Regions from separate parts of the Micromonospora sp. NPDC093277 genome, predicted to be linked through region 2. Evidence: predicted binding sites of a transcription regulator. Region 2 holds the regulator's gene; the other holds the start of a gene.
What was found. The regulator HrcA, encoded in region 2, represses chaperone genes, less so after heat shock. The targets are predictions, from matches to a motif close to GGTTNGCACNCTCNNNNNGAGNGTGCNAACC.

Region 1: groES (co-chaperone GroES) is a predicted target of HrcA. The motif match lies at 1,074-1,104, and genes of this name have one in related genera.

The regions. Positions count from the first base shown of each region.
Region 1 covers NZ_JBIWJO010000007.1:99,381-108,910, reverse strand. Annotated here, with positions in the region: gene ACIRG9_RS17030 (methyltransferase domain-containing protein) at 1-914, opposite strand, end outside; gene groES (co-chaperone GroES) at 1,238-1,552, shown strand; gene groL (chaperonin GroEL) at 1,623-3,263, shown strand; gene ACIRG9_RS17015 (sulfite oxidase) at 3,391-4,959, shown strand; gene ACIRG9_RS17010 (WhiB family transcriptional regulator) at 5,046-5,429, opposite strand; gene ACIRG9_RS17005 (LuxR C-terminal-related transcriptional regulator) at 5,645-6,451, shown strand; gene ACIRG9_RS17000 (DUF5319 domain-containing protein) at 6,461-6,871, opposite strand; gene guaB (IMP dehydrogenase) at 7,071-8,633, shown strand; gene ACIRG9_RS16990 (GuaB3 family IMP dehydrogenase-related protein) at 8,662-9,530, shown strand, end outside.
Region 2 covers NZ_JBIWJO010000017.1:52,491-62,020, forward strand. Annotated here, with positions in the region: gene ACIRG9_RS28455 (hypothetical protein) at 1-309, opposite strand, end outside; gene ACIRG9_RS28460 (enoyl-CoA hydratase-related protein) at 485-1,291, opposite strand; gene hemW (radical SAM family heme chaperone HemW) at 1,311-2,534, shown strand; gene ACIRG9_RS28470 (DUF4870 domain-containing protein) at 2,573-3,112, opposite strand; gene hrcA (heat-inducible transcriptional repressor HrcA) at 3,373-4,395, shown strand; gene dnaJ (molecular chaperone DnaJ) at 4,470-5,612, shown strand; gene ACIRG9_RS28485 (16S rRNA (uracil(1498)-N(3))-methyltransferase) at 5,614-6,348, shown strand; gene ACIRG9_RS28490 (SDR family NAD(P)-dependent oxidoreductase) at 6,433-7,194, opposite strand; gene ACIRG9_RS28495 (histidine triad nucleotide-binding protein) at 7,289-7,639, shown strand; gene ACIRG9_RS28500 (serine hydrolase domain-containing protein) at 7,661-9,031, shown strand; partial or broken gene ACIRG9_RS28505 (PhoH family protein) at 9,168-9,530, shown strand, end outside.

The DNA of each region.
Region 1 (9,530 bases), on a different contig from region 2:
GCCAGTTCGGCGATCAGGTGCGCGCGGACCACGGCCGGGTCCGGGTCGTACACGTACCGCCGGACCGGCCCCACCGGTGCCTCGACCTCGCCGCTGCCGGTGAGTTGATTGCAGGGGGCCCCTGCTCTACCGGAGGCGTTGACAGGGGGCCCTTCCTTCAGCACGGTGGCGCGGCGGGGGACCTCGGCCAACTCGCCGCACCAGAGGGCGGCCTCGACCAGGTCGCCGGACACGCTGACCCACTCCGCCTCGGCACCGGCCGGGATCAGCGCGTGGTCCAGCCCGGGGGCCACCTTGACCACCGTGCGCGGCACCCGTTCGGCCAGCCCGGTGACGAAGTCCCAGGGCGGCGAGTAGGCGTTCGGGTCGAAGATCCGCCGGCCGGTGCCGGCCACCCGGCGGGCCGGGTCGCAGAAGACCGCCTCCACCCGGGTGACGTCGAACGCCGTCGCGTCCCCGCACTCCACGGTGAACATCTCGGCCAGCCCGGCCGCCTCGGCGTTCGCGGCGGCCATCGCGGCGGTCGCCGGGTCGGCCTCCACCCCATACACCCGGATGCCGGCGCGGGCGGCGGCGAGCGCGTCCGCGCCGAGGCCGCAGCCCAGGTCGGCCAGGGTGCGCACCCCGGCGGCGCGCAGCCGTGCGGCCCGGCGGTCGGCGACCACCCGGCGGGTGGCCTGCTCCAGCCCGGGGCGGGTGAGGAACATGCCGGCGGCCTCCGGCCCGAACTTGCCGGCGGCCCGGCGGCGCAGCTCGGCCTGGGTGAGCGCGGCGGCGGCCAGCCCGGCCGGGTATCCCGCCGAGCGGAGCCGGGCCGCCGCGGTCAGCGGATCGCCGCCGGCGACCTCGGCGGCCGCCGCGAGCGCGGCCGACCCCTCGGGGGTACGCAGGGCGGCGAGCTGGTCCAGATCCACCCGGCCATTGTCCCGGCCGCTTGATCGAGTCGGTTTGCGGCATCCGGCGGTCTTCACGGCTGGAGGAGGCCACAGCTGCCGCACCCGGAGTGGATCATCGTGTCCGGCGCGACACGTTGGCACTCTCCTTGACGGAGTGCTAGCCGAGGCATAACCTGCGATTAGCACTCTCACCCTGAGGGTGCCAACGCCCGGGCCCAGGTGTCCGGGGGTTGAACGCCAGGCGGACCGGCACCCGCGACGACGGCCCCGCCCGGTGGCATGTGGCAGATTGACGCTGGTCGGCATGTCGACCAGCAACGAAACCAGTACCCCAGGAGGGTATGCCCGTGACTACCGCGACCAAGGTTGCGATCAAGCCGCTCGAGGACCGGATCGTGGTCCAGGCGAACGAGGCTGAGACCACCACGGCGTCGGGCATCGTGATCCCCGACACCGCCAAGGAGAAGCCGCAGGAGGGCACCGTCCTCGCTGTCGGCCCGGGCCGGATCGATGACAAGGGTAACCGCGTGCCGCTCGACGTGAAGGTCGGCGACACCGTTCTGTACTCGAAGTACGGCGGCACCGAGGTCAAGTACGCCGGCGAGGAGTACCTGGTGCTCTCCGCCCGCGACGTCCTCGCGGTCATCGAGAAGTAAGCAACCGATCAGTGTCGTTGCCCCGGTCCGGCTCGCCGGGCCGGGGCAACGTCGCTTCGAAGGGATACTGATGGCGAAGATCCTCAGCTTCTCGGACGACGCCCGGCACCTGCTGGAGCACGGCGTCAACGCCCTCGCCGACGCGGTCAAGGTCACCCTCGGCCCGCGCGGGCGCAACGTCGTCCTGGACAAGAAGTTCGGTGCGCCCACGATCACCAACGACGGCGTGACCATCGCCAAGGAGATCGAGCTCACCAACCCGTACGAGAACCTCGGCGCGCAGCTGGTCAAGGAGGTGGCGACCAAGACCAACGACGTCGCCGGCGACGGGACCACCACCGCGACCGTGCTGGCCCAGGCGATGGTCCGCGAGGGCCTGCGCAACGTGGCCGCCGGGGCCAACCCGACCGGCCTCAAGCGGGGCGTTGACGCGGCGGCCCGCAAGGTCTCCGAGGCGCTGCTCGACAAGGCTGTCGAGGTGGCCAGCAAGGAGTCGATCGCGCACGTCGCGACGATCTCCGCGCAGGACGCCACCATCGGCGAGCTGATCGCCGAGGCGATGGAGAAGGTCGGCCGCGACGGCGTCATCACCGTCGAGGAGGGCTCCGCGCTCGTCACCGAGCTGGACGTGACCGAGGGCCTCCAGTTCGACAAGGGCTTCATCTCGCCGAACTTCGTCACCGACGTGGAGGGGCAGGAGGCGGTCCTGGAGGACCCGTACATCCTGATCACCACGCAGAAGATCTCGGCGATCGAGGAGCTGCTGCCGCTGCTGGAGAAGGTCCTCCAGAACAACAAGCCGCTGCTGATCATCGCCGAGGACGTCGAGGGCCAGGCGCTCTCGACGCTGGTGGTCAACGCACTCCGCAAGACCCTCAAGGTCTGCGCGGTCAAGGCCCCCGGCTTCGGTGACCGCCGCAAGGCGATGCTCCAGGACATCGCGATCCTGACCGGCGCCGAGCTGGTCGCCCCGGAGCTGGGCTACAAGCTCGACCAGGTCGGCCTGGAGGTGCTCGGCACCGCCCGCCGGGTGGTGGTCGACAAGGAGAACACCACCGTCGTCGACGGCGCCGGCCAGGCCAGCGAGGTCGCCGACCGGGTCGCCCAGATCCGCAAGGAGATCGAGGCCTCGGACTCCGAGTGGGACCGGGAGAAGCTGGCCGAGCGGCTGGCGAAGCTCTCCGGCGGCATCGCCGTGATCAAGGTCGGCGCGGCCACCGAGGTCGAGATGAAGGAGCGCAAGCACCGCATCGAGGACGCCATCGCCGCGACCAAGGCCGCGGTCGAGGAGGGTACGGTCCCGGGTGGCGGCGCCGCCCTGGCCCAGATCCTGCCGGTGCTCGACGACGACCTGGGCCTGACCGGTGACGAGAAGGTCGGCGTCTCGATCGTGCGCAAGGCGCTGGTCGAGCCGCTGCGCTGGATCGCCCAGAACGCCGGCCACGACGGCTACGTGGTGGTGCAGAAGGTCGCCGCCCAGGAGTGGGGCAACGGCCTCGACGCCGCCGTCGGCGAGTACGTCGACCTGGTCAAGTCCGGCATCCTCGACCCGGTGAAGGTGACCCGCAACGCGGTCACCAACGCCGCATCGATCGCCGGCCTGCTGCTCACCACCGAGAGCCTGGTGGTGGAGAAGCCGGAGAAGGCCGAGCCGGCCGCCGCCGGTGGTCACGGCCACGGGCACGGCCACCAGCACGGCCCGGGCTTCTGATCCCAGGGGCGTAACGGCAGTCGATCAGGGCACACCGCCTCCCGGGGCGGTGTGCCCTGATCCGTATTGCTTACGGAACGCTGACGTGGATGGCGGAAGGCCCGTCCGATCGACAACACTGGTCGGCGTGAGCAGCCCCTCCCGTGGCCAGGCCGCGCTGGCCGGGATCACCGCCGCGGCCGTGGCGATCGGTGCCGCCGAACCGGTGGCCGTCCTCACCGGTCCCCGCTCGGCACCGCTGATCGCGGTCGGCGGGCTCGTCGTCGACCTGGTGCCCGAGCCGCTCAAGCAGTTCGCCATCGCGCTCTTCGGCACGTACGACAAGATCGCCCTGCTGGTCGGGACGGCGGTGCTGCTGGCCGCGTTCGCCGCGCTGGTCGGCGTGCTGGCGGCCCGGCGCCTGGCGATCGGCCTGGCCGGCATCGCCGTGTTCGCCGCCCTCGGGGTGGCCGCCGCGCTGACCCGGGCCGGCGCGGGCGCCTTCGCCGCGCTGCCCTCGCTGGTCGGGGCCGGGCTGGGCGCGCTGACACTCTGGCTGCTGCTGGCCGGCCCGCTCTCGCCTGACCTGTGGGCCTGGGCGTCGCCCTCCGCACACGACCGGGGCGACGGTGCCGAGCCGGAGGTCGACCCGGACGGCCGGCGGCGGTTCCTGCGCGGCGTGGGGGCGCTGGCCGGTGCGGCGGCGGTGGCCGGGGTGGGCGGGCACTGGCTGGCCAGCCGGCGGGGCGTGTCGGAGGCCCGCCGGGCGGTCGTCCTGCCCGCGCCGTCCGCCCCCGCCCCGGCGGTGCCGGCCGGCGCGGACCTGTCGCTGGCCCAGCTCGCCCGCTACGTCACCCCGAACAGCGGCTTCTACCGGATCGACACCGCCCTGGTGGTGCCTCAGGTGGACCCGGCGACCTGGCGGCTGCGCATCCACGGCCGGGTGCGGCACCCGATCGAGCTGAGCTTCGCCGACCTGCTCGCCCGGCCGATGGTCGAGCGGTACGTCACCCTGGCCTGCGTCTCCAACGAGGTGGGCGGGGACCTGATCGGCAACGCGCGCTGGCTGGGCGTACCGATCAAGGAACTGCTGGACGAGGCGGGCCCGGAGGAGGGCGCGGACCAGGTGGTCGGGCGCTCGGTCGACGGCTGGACCTGTGGCACCCCGACGGCGGTGCTGCGCGACGGGCGGGACGCGTTGCTCGCGGTCGGGATGAACGGCGAGCCGCTCCCCGTCGAGCACGGCTTCCCGGTACGGATGGTCGTCCCCGGGCTCTACGGCTACGTCTCGGCGTGCAAGTGGGTGACCGAGCTGGAGCTGACCAGCTTTGCCGACTTCGACGCGTACTGGGTGCCGCGCGGGTGGGCGGCACAGGGGCCGATCAAGACCCAGTCCCGGATCGACACGCCCCGCCCACGGAACCGGCTCACCGCCGGGCCGGTCGTGGTCGCCGGGGTGGCCTGGGCCCAGCACCGGGGCATCCAGAAGGTCGAGGTACGCGTCGACGGCGGCCCCTGGCAGGAGGCGACGCTCGCCCCGACGGTCTCGGTGGACACCTGGGTGCAGTGGTCGTGGCGGTGGGACGCCGGCCCGGGCGAGCACACCCTCCAGGTGCGGGCCACCGACGCCGACGGCGCGACGCAGCCGGAGGAGCCCCGCCCGGTCGCGCCGGACGGGGCCACCGGCTGGCACACGGTCCGGGTCACGGTGGGCTGAGCCGGGCGGGCGGGAATCGGCCACCACCGCCGGCGCGGGGCCGAGGAGGGCGGACCGCCGGCCGCCGGTGGCCGATGACCCCCCGGTCAGGCGATCCGGCGCTGCTGCGGCACGGTGGACCTGTGCGGCGCGCCGAGGCGGGCCTCCAGCCGGGCCACGTCGACCCGGGTCTGCCGGCGGTCGGCCAGGTCCTCCCAGCCGAGGGCGAGCACCCGGAGCCGCTCCGACTCGCTGAAGCCGCCCCACACGCCGTACGGCTCGCGGACCGAGAGGGCGTGCGCGGCGCACTCGGCCCGCACCGGGCAGGCCCGGCAGACGGCTTTGGCGCCGGACTCGCGGCGCAGGCGCGACGAGCCGCGTTCACCCTCCGGGTGGAAGAACTGCGCGCTGTCCCGTCCGCGGCAGGCGCCGAGGCGCTGCCAGTCCCAGAGGTCGATGATGGGTCCAGGCAGTCTGCGTACGTTCGACATCAGCACCCCTCCTCCCGCGCGTCGGTCCGCGCGGGCCACCGTTCCGGCCTGGCCCCCTCGGTACCCGGAGGGTCCCGCGCTCACACCTCTGTGATCGAAACCTCGGGCAACTCGCGTCATATGCCCCATCTGCCGGAAAAGTTCGGATGATTGCCCGGAACCTCCTCCCTGGCCGACCCCGTCGTGGTCTGCTCTGAGGCGGAGAGGAGACCACAGTGCGTAGCGTTCTCGTGTGCGTTCGGACACCACTCGCGGCCCAGCACCTGACCTCCGCGGCGGCGCGGCTCGGGCTGGCCGGTGCCGTCCGGACGGCGGTCTCCGATCCCGAGGTGATGCTGCGGCTCGCCGAGCGCCCGGTCGACGTGGTGCTCGCCGACACCGCCCTCACCCGGCCGGACAGCGCGGGCTTCGTCCGCCGGGTGCTCGCCCGCGCGCCGCAGGCCGCGGTGCTGCTGCTCGGCGCCGAGGAGTCGGAGGCGGCGGCGGCCACCATCAGCGCCGGCGCGCGAGGGCTCATCCAGGGTGCCGACCACGATCTGACCAGCGCGGTCGCGAAGGCGTTGCTGCTGCTCGCCGCCCCGGGGCGACCGGCCCGGCACCGGGTGACCGACCCGGCCCGGGACGCCGCCGCGGTCGGTGGGGCGGCCCGACCGGCCACACCGGGGCGTACCCAGGGCGGGCCGGCGCCGGCCTGGTCGGCGGGCCCCGCGGAGGGGGCGCCCACGATGGTCCCGGCGCAGCGCGGCGACGACCCGGCCGACCCGGCCGGTGGCGAGCCGGAGACGGCCCCGGCAAACGGCGCGCAGCGCGCCGGCGCACGTAACGCCGTCGGGCTGACCGAGCGGGAACTCCAGGTGCTGCTCGGCATGGCCGAGGGCAAGAGCAACGCGGAGATCGGGCGGGAGCTGTTCGTCTCCGAGGACACCGTCAAGACGCACGCGCGCCGGCTCTTCCGCAAGCTGGGCGCCCGCGACCGGGCGCACGCCGTGGCGGCGGGCTTCCGTGCCGGCCTGGTCGCCTGAGCCGGCTGGTCACTCCTCGGCGGAGGCCTCGTCCTCGGTGCCCTCGGTCAGGGTGTCGTGCACGCCGTCCGCGTAACCCCGGGCATAGTCCCAGCTCACGTAGTGGTCCGGGTCCGGGTCGTAGGCCGGCTCATGGACCCGGGGGCGGCCGGAGTCGAGCAGGTGGCGCAGGTTGCCCCGGAGCAGGTCCCAGTCGAAGTAGTGCGGCTCGCGGCAGTCCTCGCACTCGATGACCAGCCCGCGTACCCCGATCGGCTGGAGCAGGGCCTGATAGATCTCCAGGTCGGCCAGATCCTCCAGGACGTCCTGTCGCTCGACCTCGGTCAGCGGGTCGAGCGGGTCGTCCTCGCGCGGGTCGTGCAGGCCGGCAGCCGGATCGGCCGGGTCGCCGTTGAACGGGTCGATGGGCTCGTCGTGCACCCCCTCACCGTAGACCCCGGCACACCGGAAAGTCCGCCCCTGGGGCACCTGTGGCGGGGCCTACGCCCCGGCCCGCCGCTGCCCAGGCCGGCACAGCACAGTGGGTACGATGAAGCGACGCGCCGTCACGCGGCGTCCGCCGGTGCCCGCGCGCGCCGCCTCGCGCCGAAACCCGTCCGACCAGCTCAGGGGAGCAATCGTGGAGAATTCGCCCAGCACCGACCTTCCCGCCGGCGTCGACGGCGGCGAGCTGGCCGGTCACCTGCCCGAGCTGCCGGCCGGCTCGGCACGGGTGGTGCCACTCGGGCTGACCTTCGACGACGTGCTGCTCCAGCCCGGCGAGTCGGACGTCGTGCCCAGCCGGGTCAACACCCGCACCAGACTCAGCCGCAACATCGAGCTGAACGTCCCGCTGCTGTCCAGCGCGATGGACACCGTCACCGAGGGGCGGATGGCGATCGCCATGGCCCGCCAGGGCGGCATCGGCGTGCTGCACCGCAACCTCTCGGCGGAGGACCAGGCCCTCCAGGTCGACCTGGTGAAGCGCTCCGAGTCGGGCATGATCACCAACCCGGTGACCGCCAGCCCGGACGACACCCTCCGCGACGTCGACGCGCTCTGCGGGCGCTACCGCATCTCCGGCGTGCCGGTGGTCGACGGCCAGGGGCAGCTCGTCGGCATCGTGACCAACCGCGACATGCGCTTCGTCTCCGACCCGGCCACCCCGGTCCGCGAGATCATGACCCGGACCCCGCTGGTCACCGCCCCGGTCGGGGTGAGCAAGGACGACGCGCTCGACCTGCTGCGCCAGCACAAGGTGGAGAAGCTGCCGATCGTCGACGACGCGGGCAAGCTGCGCGGGCTGATCACCGTCAAGGACTTCACCAAGAGCGAGCAGTACCCGAACGCCACCAAGGACTCCGCCGGCCGGCTCCGGGTCGCCGCCGCGATCGGCGTGGGCGAGGACTCGTACAAGCGGGCCCGCACCCTCGTCGACGCGGGCGTCGACGTGCTGATCGTGGACACCGCCCACGGCCACCAGCGCGCCGTGCTGGAGATGGTCGCCCGGCTCAAGAAGGACGTGGCGATCGACATCGTCGGCGGCAACATCGCCACGTACGCCGGCGCGAAGGCGCTCGTGGACGCGGGCGCGGACGGCGTCAAGGTGGGGGTCGGCCCGGGGGCCATCTGCACCACCCGGATCGTGGCCGGGGTGGGCGTGCCGCAGGTCACGGCGATCATGGAGGCCGCGCGGGCGGCCCGCCCGGCCGGCGTGCCGGTGATCGGCGACGGTGGCATCCAGTACTCCGGCGACATCGCCAAGGCCCTGGTGGCCGGCGCCGACACGGTGATGCTCGGCAGCCTGCTGGCCGGCTGCGAGGAGAGCCCCGGCGAGCTGATCTTCATCAACGGCAAGCAGTACAAGGCGTACCGGGGGATGGGCTCGCTCGGTGCGATGCAGTCCCGTGGCCAGGCCAAGTCGTACTCCAAGGACCGCTACTTCCAGCAGGACGTGACCAGCGACGAGAAGCTGGTCCCGGAGGGCGTCGAGGGGCAGGTGCCCTACCGGGGCCCGCTGGCCCAGGTGGCCCACCAGCTCGTCGGCGGGCTGCGGCTCGCGATGGGGTACGCCGGTGCCGAGAGCATCCCCGAGCTGCACCGGCGTGGCCAGCTCATCCGGATCACCGCGGCCGGGCTCAAGGAGAGCCACCCGCACGACATCCAGATGACCGTCGAGGCGCCCAACTACCACACTCGCTGACCAACACCCCCAACCACCTGGAGTCTCCATGCGTGACGTGGTCGAGATCGGGCTGGGCAAGACCGCGCAGCGCGGCTACCACCTGGACGACATCGCCATCGTGCCGAGCCGCCGTACCCGCGACGTCGACGACGTCTCCACCGCGTGGCAGCTCGACGCGTACCAGTTCGGCATCCCCTGCGTCGGGCACCCGTCCGACGCGACGATGAGTCCCGCCTCGGCGGTGCGGCTCGGCCAGCTCGGCGGCCTCGGCGTGCTCAACGTCGAGGGCCTCTGGACCCGGTACGAGAACCCGACCAAGGTGCTGGAGGAGCTGGCCGGCCTGGACGAGGACGCCCGGGCCACCCGGCGGCTCCAGGAGGTCTACGCCGAGGCGATCCGCCCCGACCTGATCGCCGAGCGGGTCCGCGAGCTGCGGGCCGGCGGCGGCACGGTGGCCGTGCGGGTCTCCCCGCAGCACACCCTCGCGCTCGCCCCGGTGATCCTCGACGCGGGTGTGGACATCCTGGTCATCCAGGGCACCATCGTCTCCGCCGAGCACGTCTCCACCACCGACGAGCCGCTGAACCTCAAGGAGTTCATCGCCGACCTCGACCTGCCGGTCATCGTCGGCGGCTGCACCGACTACAAGACCGCGCTGCACCTGATGCGCACCGGCGCGGCCGGCGTGATCGTCGGCATCGGCGGCGACGGCTGGTCGACGACCGAGTCGGTGCTCGGCATCCGGGTGCCGATGGCCACCGCCATCGCCGACGCCGCCGCGGCCCGCCGCGACTACCTGGACGAGACCGGCGGCCGGTACGTGCACCTGATCGCCGACGGCGACATCCAGACCTCCGGGGACATCGCCAAGGCCCTCGGCTGCGGCGCCGACGCGGTGATGCTCGGCGAGCCGCT
Region 2 (9,530 bases):
GCCCAGCGAGTCCCGGTCGCCGTGCGCGATGTTGCGCAGGTGCGACTCCTGGTACGCGGTCGCCAGCGCCACCACCACGGCCCGCTCGGGCATCTTCCGCTGCATTCCGATGGCGGCGATGGTGGCCGCGTTGGCCATCTGTTCGGGACTGAGCACGACCCGCCCGTCGGCCTCCACGGTGCAGGCGCGGCTGGTCGGGAGCCCGAGGTGCCGCCCGAACTGCTTCGTGACGAACCAGACGCCGAGCAGGGCGACGACCGCCACCACCACACCGCCCGCCACGACCGCAACTCGAGTTCGCACCGACACCTCCTGTCCCCACAGCCCGACCAGCCTACGTCCCCCGGCGCGGCGCTCGGGGTCGTCCGACCGGTTGCCTCGCGTTCCGTCACCGCCCCGCCACAGTCCCTAGCTCACGCCCGCCCATCCACGTCCTGGCCCGCGCCCTCGGCCTGGCCACCGTCCAGAGCGACCACCCATCGAGTTAGTCGTTCTCTGCCGGACCACCGTCCAGAGCGGCCACCCATCGAGCCAATCGTTTCTCCCGGAACGCGGCCACCCCCTCCCGGCCCTCCGCGGAGAGGAAGTACCCGGTGGACAGCTCGGCCAACTCGGCGATCTCCGCCCGCAGGTCGGTGGCGGCCGGCCGGCGCAGCAGCTCCTTCGCGCCGGCGAGGGCCTTCGGCGCGCCCTTCACCAGCGAGGCGCAGTAGCCCGCCACCGCTTCGTCCAGGCGGTCCGCCGGCACCGCGGCGGTGACCAGACCGATCTCGGCGGCCCGCCGGCCGTCGAAGGCGTCACCGGTCAGGTACAGCTCGGCGGCGGCCCGGGGGTGCAGCCGGGGCAGCACGGTCGCCGAGATCACCGCCGGGATCACCCCGATCCGGACCTCGGTGAAGGCGAACGTCGCATCCTCGGCGCAGACCGCCAAGTCGGCCGCGGCGATCAGGCCCAGCCCGCCGGCCCGGGCCGGCCCGGCCACCTTCGCCAGCACCGGCTTCGGGCACTCCCGGACCGCCGCCAGCACGTCGCCGAGCATCCCGGCCGGCACGGTCCCGCTGGCGTACGCGGCCGCGGTCTCCTTCAGGTCCGCCCCGGAGCAGAAGACCGGGCCGGTGTGGTCCAGCACGACCGCCCGGACCGCGTCGTCGGCGACCGCGGTGGCCAGCCCGGCCAGCAGCTCGGTCATCAGCGGGGTGGAGAGCGCGTTGCGGTTGTGCGGGCTGTCCAGGGTGAGGGTGGTCACCCCACGGGCCGTGGCGACCCGCACGAGAGGGTCCGGAGAGGTCATGCCGGGCACACTAGTGGCCATGCCCGGCGCTCTTCCAGAAGGCGAACCCGTCCCGGTCGACGGGGCCCTGCCCACCGCCGCCCTGCGTGCCGTCGGCGCGCGCGGCTTCGGCGTCTACGTGCACGTCCCGTTCTGCGCCAGCCGCTGCGGCTACTGCGACTTCAACACCTACACGGCGGCGGAGCTGGGCGGCGGCGCCAGCCGCGAGACGTACGCCGAGACTGTGCTGGCCGAGCTGGCGCTCGCCGCCCGGGTGCTGGGCGACACCCCGCCGCCGCGGGTGGAGACCGTCTTCGTGGGCGGCGGCACGCCCACCCTGCTCCCGGCCGACGACCTGGCCCGCATCCTGGACGGCATCGACCGGACCTGGGGGCTCGCCGCCGACGCTGAGGTGACCACCGAGGCCAACCCCGAATCGGTCACCCCGGAGTCGCTGAAGACGCTGCGGGCGGCCGGCTACACCCGGATCTCGCTGGGCATGCAGTCCGCCGCACCCGGGGTGCTGGCCGTCCTGGACCGGAAGCACAGCGCCGGCCGGGCCACCACCGCCGCGCTTGAGGCGCGGGACGCGGGGTTCGACCACGTGAACCTGGACCTGATCTACGGCACGCCGGGGGAACGCGCGGAGGACTTCGCCGCCTCGCTGGAGCAGGTGGTGGCGGCCGGCGTGGACCACGTCAGCGCGTACGCCCTCATCGTGGAGGAGGGCACCCGGCTGGCCGCGCGGATGCGCCGCGGCGAGCTGGCGTACCCGAGCGACGACGTGGCGGCGGACCGCTACCTGGCCGCGGAGGCCGCCCTCGACGCGGCCGGATTCTCCTGGTATGAGGTCTCCAACTGGGCCCGTTCCGAGGCGGCCCGGTGCCGGCACAACCTGCTCTACTGGGCCGGTGGCGACTGGTGGGGCCTCGGTCCCGGGGCGCACAGCCACGTCGGCGGGGTGCGCTGGTGGAACGTCAAGCATCCGACCGCGTACGCCGGACGCCTGGCCGCGGGGCGGTCACCCGGCCTGGCCCGGGAACTGCTCACCCCCGACGAGGCGCACATGGAGGACGTGATGCTGCGGCTGCGCCTCGCGACCGGCCTGCCGTTGGACGTGCTCGACGAGGCGGGCCGGGACGGCGCGCGGCGGGCGCTGGCCGACGGCCTGCTGACCGCCGGCGGGTACGCCGAAGGACGGGCGGTGCTCACCCTGCGCGGCCGGTTGCTGGCCGACGCGGTGATCCGCGACCTGTTGCCCTGACCGGGGGCCGGCCGGCCGGGTGGCCGGCCGGGCCCTGATCACTTGATGAAGTTGGCGGACATCGGGTAGCGGTAGTGCTGCCCCTCGTTGGCCCTCATGCCGGCGATGATCCCGAACAGGATCTGGATCACCACCACCGCGATGCTGGGCAGGAAGAGCAGGCACCAGCTCACGAAGAGCAGCACGAACGCGATGGCCGACCAGAGGATCTGGAAGTTCAGCGCGGCCAGGGCGTGCGCCCGAACGGTCGGCGACTGCTGACCGCGGGCCAGGTAGGCGACGAGCGGCCCCACGAAACCCAGCGGGCCGAAGCTGATCAACGCGCCGGCCGCGCCGCCGAAGTGCGCGACGAGCGCCCAGGTCTTGTCATCGCTGTTGGCGTAGCCGCCGGGTGGGGGGTAGCCACCCGGGGGCGGGTAGCCGCCCGGCGGCGGATAGTCACCGGGCGGGGGATAGCCGGGGCCGCCGGCTCCCCCGGACAGTGGTGGGGTGGGCTCGTATGGTCCCGACGGTGGGGTCCCGCCCGGCGGCTGGGCGCCGGGGTCCCCCGCTCCGGGAGGGCGAGGTGGTTCAGTCATGGACGTCACGTTAGGTCCCCTTCGCAAGGATGCGCCAGAGCAACATCGTCCCGGATGTCCGGCTGTTCGGCTGTGGCGAAGTGTGCGGCGGACCGCACCGGGGGTCCGTCACTGATCATCGCGTCGGTGGGTGCACCGACGTAGACTGGCACTCGCTACAGTCGAGTGCCAGACGCTCGGCCGGTACCGCGGGGTCGCCTGGTCCGAACAGGCGGTGCCGCTGCGCCGGGCGGGCCGAGGTGCGTCAGGAGGTGGGGGAGATGGGTCTCGACGACCGCAAGCTCGCCGTGCTCCGCGCGATCGTCGAGGACTACGTCGCCACCCAGGAGCCGGTCGGCAGCAAGGCCCTGGTCGAGCGCCACCAGCTCGGTGTCTCCCCGGCCACGGTGCGCAACGACATGGCCGTGCTGGAGGACGAGGGCTACATCCGGCAGCCGCACACCAGCGCCGGCCGGGTGCCCACCGACCGCGGCTACCGGCTCTTCGTCGACCGGCTCTCCCGGGTCAAGCCGCTCAGCCCGGCCGAACGCCGGGCCATCGAGCGGTTCCTGGTCGGCGCGGTCGACCTGGACGACGTGGTGCAGCGTACGGTCCGACTGCTGGCCCAGCTCACCCGGCAGGTCGCCGTGGTGCAGTACCCGAGCCTGGCCCGCTCCAAGGTGCGCCACCTGGAACTGGTGCCGATCTCCACCACCCGGCTGATGCTGGTCATGATCGCCGACACCGGGCGGGTCGAGCAGCGGCTGGTGGAGCTGCCCGGGCCGATGCTGGCCGACGACGTCATCGATCTGCGTCGGCTGGTCAACGAGAAGCTGGTCGGCAGCCGGCTGTCGGACACGCCGCCCCTGGTCCAGGCGCTGGTGGACGAGTCCTCGCCGGAGCTGCGCCCGGCCATGGCCACGCTCTCCAGCGTGCTGCTGGAGACGTTGGTCGAGCGGCACGAGGAGCGCATCGCCCTGGCCGGCACGGCCAACCTCACCCGGGGTGGCCTGCTGGACTTCCACGGCACTCTGCGGCCCGTCCTCGAGGCGCTCGAGGAGCAGGTCGTGCTGCTCAAGCTCATCGGCGAGGCCGAGCCGAGCACCACCCGGGTGCTGATCGGCGACGAGAACGAGATCGACAACCTGCGGGCCGCCTCGGTGGTCAGCACCGGGTACGGCCCGGGCAGCACGATTGTCGGCGGCCTGGGGGTGCTCGGGCCGACCCGGATGGACTACCCCGGCACCATCGCCACCGTGCGGGCCGTGGCACGCTACGTGGGCGAGCTGCTGGCCCAGAACTGACCAGTCAGGGGCGACGGCCGGCATGAGGCCGGCGACCGGCGCAACGCGAGACGAACATGAGGACACCGAACGCAGTGGCCAGGGACTACTACGGCATTCTCGGCGTCAGCCGGGAGGCCTCCGACGACGAGATCAAGCGCGCCTACCGCAAGCTGGCGCGGCAGTTCCACCCGGACGTGAATCCGGACCCGGAGGCACAGGAGAAGTTCAAGGACATCAACGCCGCGTACGAGGTCCTCTCGGACGACCGGAAACGGCAGATCGTCGACCTGGGCGGCGACCCGCTGGCACCGGGCGGCGGGGGCGCCGGGCCGGGTGGCCCGGGCGGCGCCGGCCCGTTCGTCGGGTTCCAGGACATCATGGACGCGTTCTTCGGCGGTGCCGCCGGTGGCGGGCGTGGCCCGCGTCCGCGTACCCGGCCGGGTGCGGACGCGATCCTGCGGCTGGAACTGGACCTCAACGAGACCGCGTTCGGCGTCGAGGCCCCGATCACGGTCGACACCGCCGTGCTCTGCACCACCTGTTCGGGTGCGGGTACCGCGGCCGGCACCCATCTCGCCACCTGTGAGGCGTGCGGGGGCCGGGGCGAGGTGCAGTCGGTGCAGCGGACCTTCCTCGGCCAGGTGGTCTCCGCCCGGCCGTGCACGGTCTGCCAGGGCTACGGCACCACCATCCCGCACCCCTGCCCGACCTGCGCCGGTGACGGCCGGGTGCGGACCCGCCGCTCGCTCACCGTCAAGATCCCGGCGGGTGTCGAGGACGGCATGCGGATTCGGCTGGCCCAGCAGGGCGAGGTCGGTCCGGGCGGCGGTACGGCCGGCGACCTCTACGTGGAGATCCACGAGCGGCCGCACGACGTCTACTCGCGCAAGGGCGACGACCTGCACTGCCGGGTCACCGTGCCGATGACCGCCGCCGCGCTCGGCACCCGGCTCACCATCAAGACGCTGGACAGCGAGGAGACGGTCGACGTCAAGCCGGGCACCCAGCCGGGCAGCACGCTGCGGCTGCGCGCCCGGGGCGTACCGCACCTGCGCGGCACCGGTCGGGGCGACCTCTACGTCCACCTGGACGTGCGTACCCCGACGAAGCTCGACGCCGACCAGGAGCGGATGCTGCGCGAGTTCGCCAAGACCCGGGGCGAGGAGGTCGCCGAGCTGAGCAAGCAGGGCGGCTTCTTCTCCCGGATGCGCGACGCCTTCAACGGGCACGCCTAGCGTGTCGGCGCCGCTGTTCCTGGTCGAGGCGCTGCCCACCGGCGACACGCTGACCCTCGACGGTCCGGAGGGGCACCACGCCGCCACCGTGCAGCGGCTGCGGGTCGGCGAGGAGCTGTTGCTCGCCGACGGTCGGGGCGGCACGGCCGGCGCGGTGGTCACCGCCGTCGGCCGGGGCGCCCTCGACCTGGCGGTCGCCTCCCGGGCGTACGTCGACGCGCCTGTTCCCCGGCTCGTGGTGGTGCAGGGCATCGCCAAGGGCGACCGGGGCGAGCTGGCCGTGCAGGCGATGACCGAGGTCGGGGTGGACGAGATCGTCCCCTGGGCGGCGTCCCGGTCGGTGACCCAGTGGCGCGGCGACCGGGGCGTACGGGCCCGGGAGAAGTGGGCGGCCACCGCCCGGGAGGCGGCCAAGCAGGCCCGTCGTGCCTGGCTGCCGGTGGTGGCCGGATCACCCGACGAGTCCACCGCGACGGTCGCCCGACGGATCGCCGGGGCGGCCGCCGCGTTCGTGCTGCACGAGGAGGCCGACGAGCGGCTCACCACCGCCGATCTGCCGCGGACCGGCGAGATCGTGCTGGTGGTCGGCCCGGAGGGCGGCATCGCCCCCGCCGAGCTGTCGGCGTTCCGCGAGGCCGGCGCCCACACCGTCCGGCTGGGCCCCTCGGTGCTACGCACCTCCACCGCCGGCGTCGCCGCCCTCAGCGTCCTCGCCACCCGCCTGTCCCGCTGGTGACCGGCGCCCGCCCGGGCGACACGGGACGCGGGCGTGGGTGTCGGCCCTCGGGACATGAACCGGGCCGACCCTTCCCGGGGTGGGTCAGGTGCGGAGGTAGGAGGCGCCGTTGAGGTCGACGATGGTGCCGGAGGTCCACTCGGCCTCGGGGCTGGCCAGCCAGTGCACGGCGGCGGCGATCTCCTCGGGGCGCGCCACCCGGTTGAACGGGGACTGGGCGCGGATCGCGTCGCCGCGCTCGCCGCTGAGATGCGTGGTGGTCATGTCGGTCTCCACGAAGCCCGGCGCGACCGTGGCCACCGCGATGCCGTACGGGGCCAGGGCCAGCGCCAGCGACTGGCCGAGGGCGTTCAGCCCCGCCTTGCTCGCCCCGTACGCCGGCTGCTCCGGCTCGCCGCGGAAGGCGCCCCGGGACGACACGTTGACGATCCGGCCGCCCCGCTCACGCATGTGCTGGGCGGCGCACCAGGTGACGTTGCCGGCCCCGGTCAGGTTGGTCTCCAGGACCTGCCGCCACTGCTCCTGCCACTGCGCGTAGGTGTTGCCGAAGACCGGGTGCGGCAGGTCCCGCGGCCCGTACACGCCGGCGTTGTTGACCAGGACGTCGAGCCCACCCAGGCGCTCCGCCGCCGCGTCCACCATCGCGCGGACCGCGTCCGGGTCGGTCAGGTCGGCGCGGACCACCACGTGCCCGTCACCGGGCAGTTCCGTGCGCACCCCCTCGGCCAGGTCCGCCGAGTCCCGGTGGTGGATCGCCACCCGGTCCCCGCCCGCCGCGAACGCCCGTGCCACCGCGCGTCCGATGCCGCGCGAGGCCCCCGTCACCAGTACCGCCCGTCCCGTCATGCGCGCCATCGTGCCGCACCGGGCCACGCCGGTTGGCAAGGGGCCCTTCCTCCGCGAAAAGCGTTAACAAGGGGCCCTTCCTTACACTGCCGGAATGGGAACCGACTGCCTGTTCTGCCGGATCGTCGCCGGGGAGATCCCGGCCACCATCGTGCGGGAGACCGCCACCACCCTCGCCTTCCGGGACATCAACCCCCAGGCGCCGACGCATGTGCTGGTGATCCCGAAGGAGCACTACGCGGACGTGGCCACGCTCGCCCAGGACGACCCGGGGCTGGCCGGCGAGGTGCTCGCCACGGCCGCCACGGTGGCCGAGGAGGAGGGGCTGCTCGCCGACGGCTTCCGGCTGATGTTCAACACCGGGGCGTACGCCGGCCAGGAGGTCTTCCACGTGCATGCGCACATCTTCGGCGGTGCGCCGCTCGGGCCGATGCTCTGCCGCTGATCAGGGCCCTAGACTGCCCGCATGATCACGGTGCATGACCGGCTGGGCCGGATGGTGCGGCAGGCGCAGTCCCAGGGCCGGATCCCCGCGGTCTCGGTCGCCCTGCACCGGGCCGACCGGCCGCTCTGGACCTGCGCGGTCGGCGGGACCGGCAACGACACCCCGCTCGCCCCGGAGACCGTGTTCCGGATCGGCTCGGTCACCAAGACGTTCACCTCGGTGCTGGTCATGCAGTGCCGGGACGACGGCCTGCTCGACCTGGACGACCCGATCGGGCGGCACCTCGACCTGCCGGCGCACGGTGAGCTGACCGTACGCCGGCTGCTGTCGCACACCGCGGGCCTGCAGCGCGAGCCGCACGGCGACGTCTGGGACACGCTGCTGGCCCCCGGCGCGGCCGAGCTGATCGTCGACCTGGCCCGGGTGGAGCGGGTGCTGCCGACCGGCCGGCGCTACCACTACTCGAATCTCGGCCTGGCGCTGCTCGGCGAGCTGGTCGCCCGGCTGCGCGGCGGCACCTGGGCGGAGGTGCTGGCCGAGCGGGTGCTCGCCCCGCTCGGGCTGACCGCAACCGGTCCCACCCCCGGCGACCGGGCGGCGACCGGGTTCCTGGTCGACGCGTACTCCGACGAGGCGCGGCCGGAGCCGCCGACCGACTTCGGCGGGGTGGCCCCGGCCGCGCAGCTCTGGAGCACCGCGCCGGACATGGCGCGCTGGGCGGCGTTCCTGGCCGATCCGGCCGCGCTGGACCCGGCTGGTGCGGTGCTCGCCCCGGCCACCCTCGACGAGATGCGCTGGCCGCTGACCACCACCGACGAGGCGCTGTGGGCGGCCGGCTTCGGGTTGGGCCTGATCCTGGTGCCACAGCCGGGGCGGGTGATGCACGTGGGGCACGACGGGGCGATGCCCGGTTTTCTGGCCTCCGTCTACGGCCGACGCGGCGGGGACGGCACCGCGGGCGCGATGGGCTGCGCGGTGCTCGGCTCCTCCGGAACCGGCGTGGAGGTGTTCGACCTGCCGCACGGGCTGCTCGCCGCCGCGGCCGAGCACGACCCGGCCGACATCGAGCCGTGGCGCCCCGGCCCGCCCGCCCCCGAGCACCTGCGCGGAATGCTGGGCCGCTGGTGGGGCGAGGGCTTCGAGTACGTGTTCTCCTGGCACGACGGGGCGCTGCGAGCCCGGGGCGCCGCCGACCCGGCCGGCAAACCCCCGGCGGTGTTCGCGCCGCTGCCGGACCGGCCGGACGTGTTTCGAACCGTCGCGGGACGTGAGGTGGGCGAGCTGCTCCGGCTGACCCGCGACGAGCGCGGCGCGGTGGTCCGGATGCACTGGGCGACCTACCGCTTCACCCGGGATCAGGAGACCTTCGAGGGCCACGACTTCCGCCGGTAGATGATCTCCTACCGGCGGAAATGGGCGGGGTGCGGCCGGTGTTGAACCGATACGATGGGTGGAACCGTACGCCGCGCCGACAGGGCTCGGCGACCGAGATCGGAAGCAGGTGGCGCAGGGCCCGACGGCCCGACCTATGACCGGCACCCCACCTCCCGGCCCGCCCCGGGTGCAGACCAGGATCACGGTTCCCGACCAGAAGATCATGGTGAACCTGCTCGGCGCGGGCGACGAGATCCTGCGACTCGTCGAACGCTCGGTCAACAGTGACGTCCACGTGCGCGGCAACGAGATCACCATCACGGGCGCGCCCGCGGACAACGCCCTCGCCGAGCGTCTCTTCAGCGAGCTGCTCGAACTCATCGAGAAAGGCGAGACCCTGACCACTGATGCCGTGCGGCGTACCGTTGGCATGCTCGAGCAGGGCAGCACCGAGCGGCCCGCCGAGGTTCTGACGCTCAACATCCTCTCCCGGCGCGGACGCACCATCCGTCCCAAG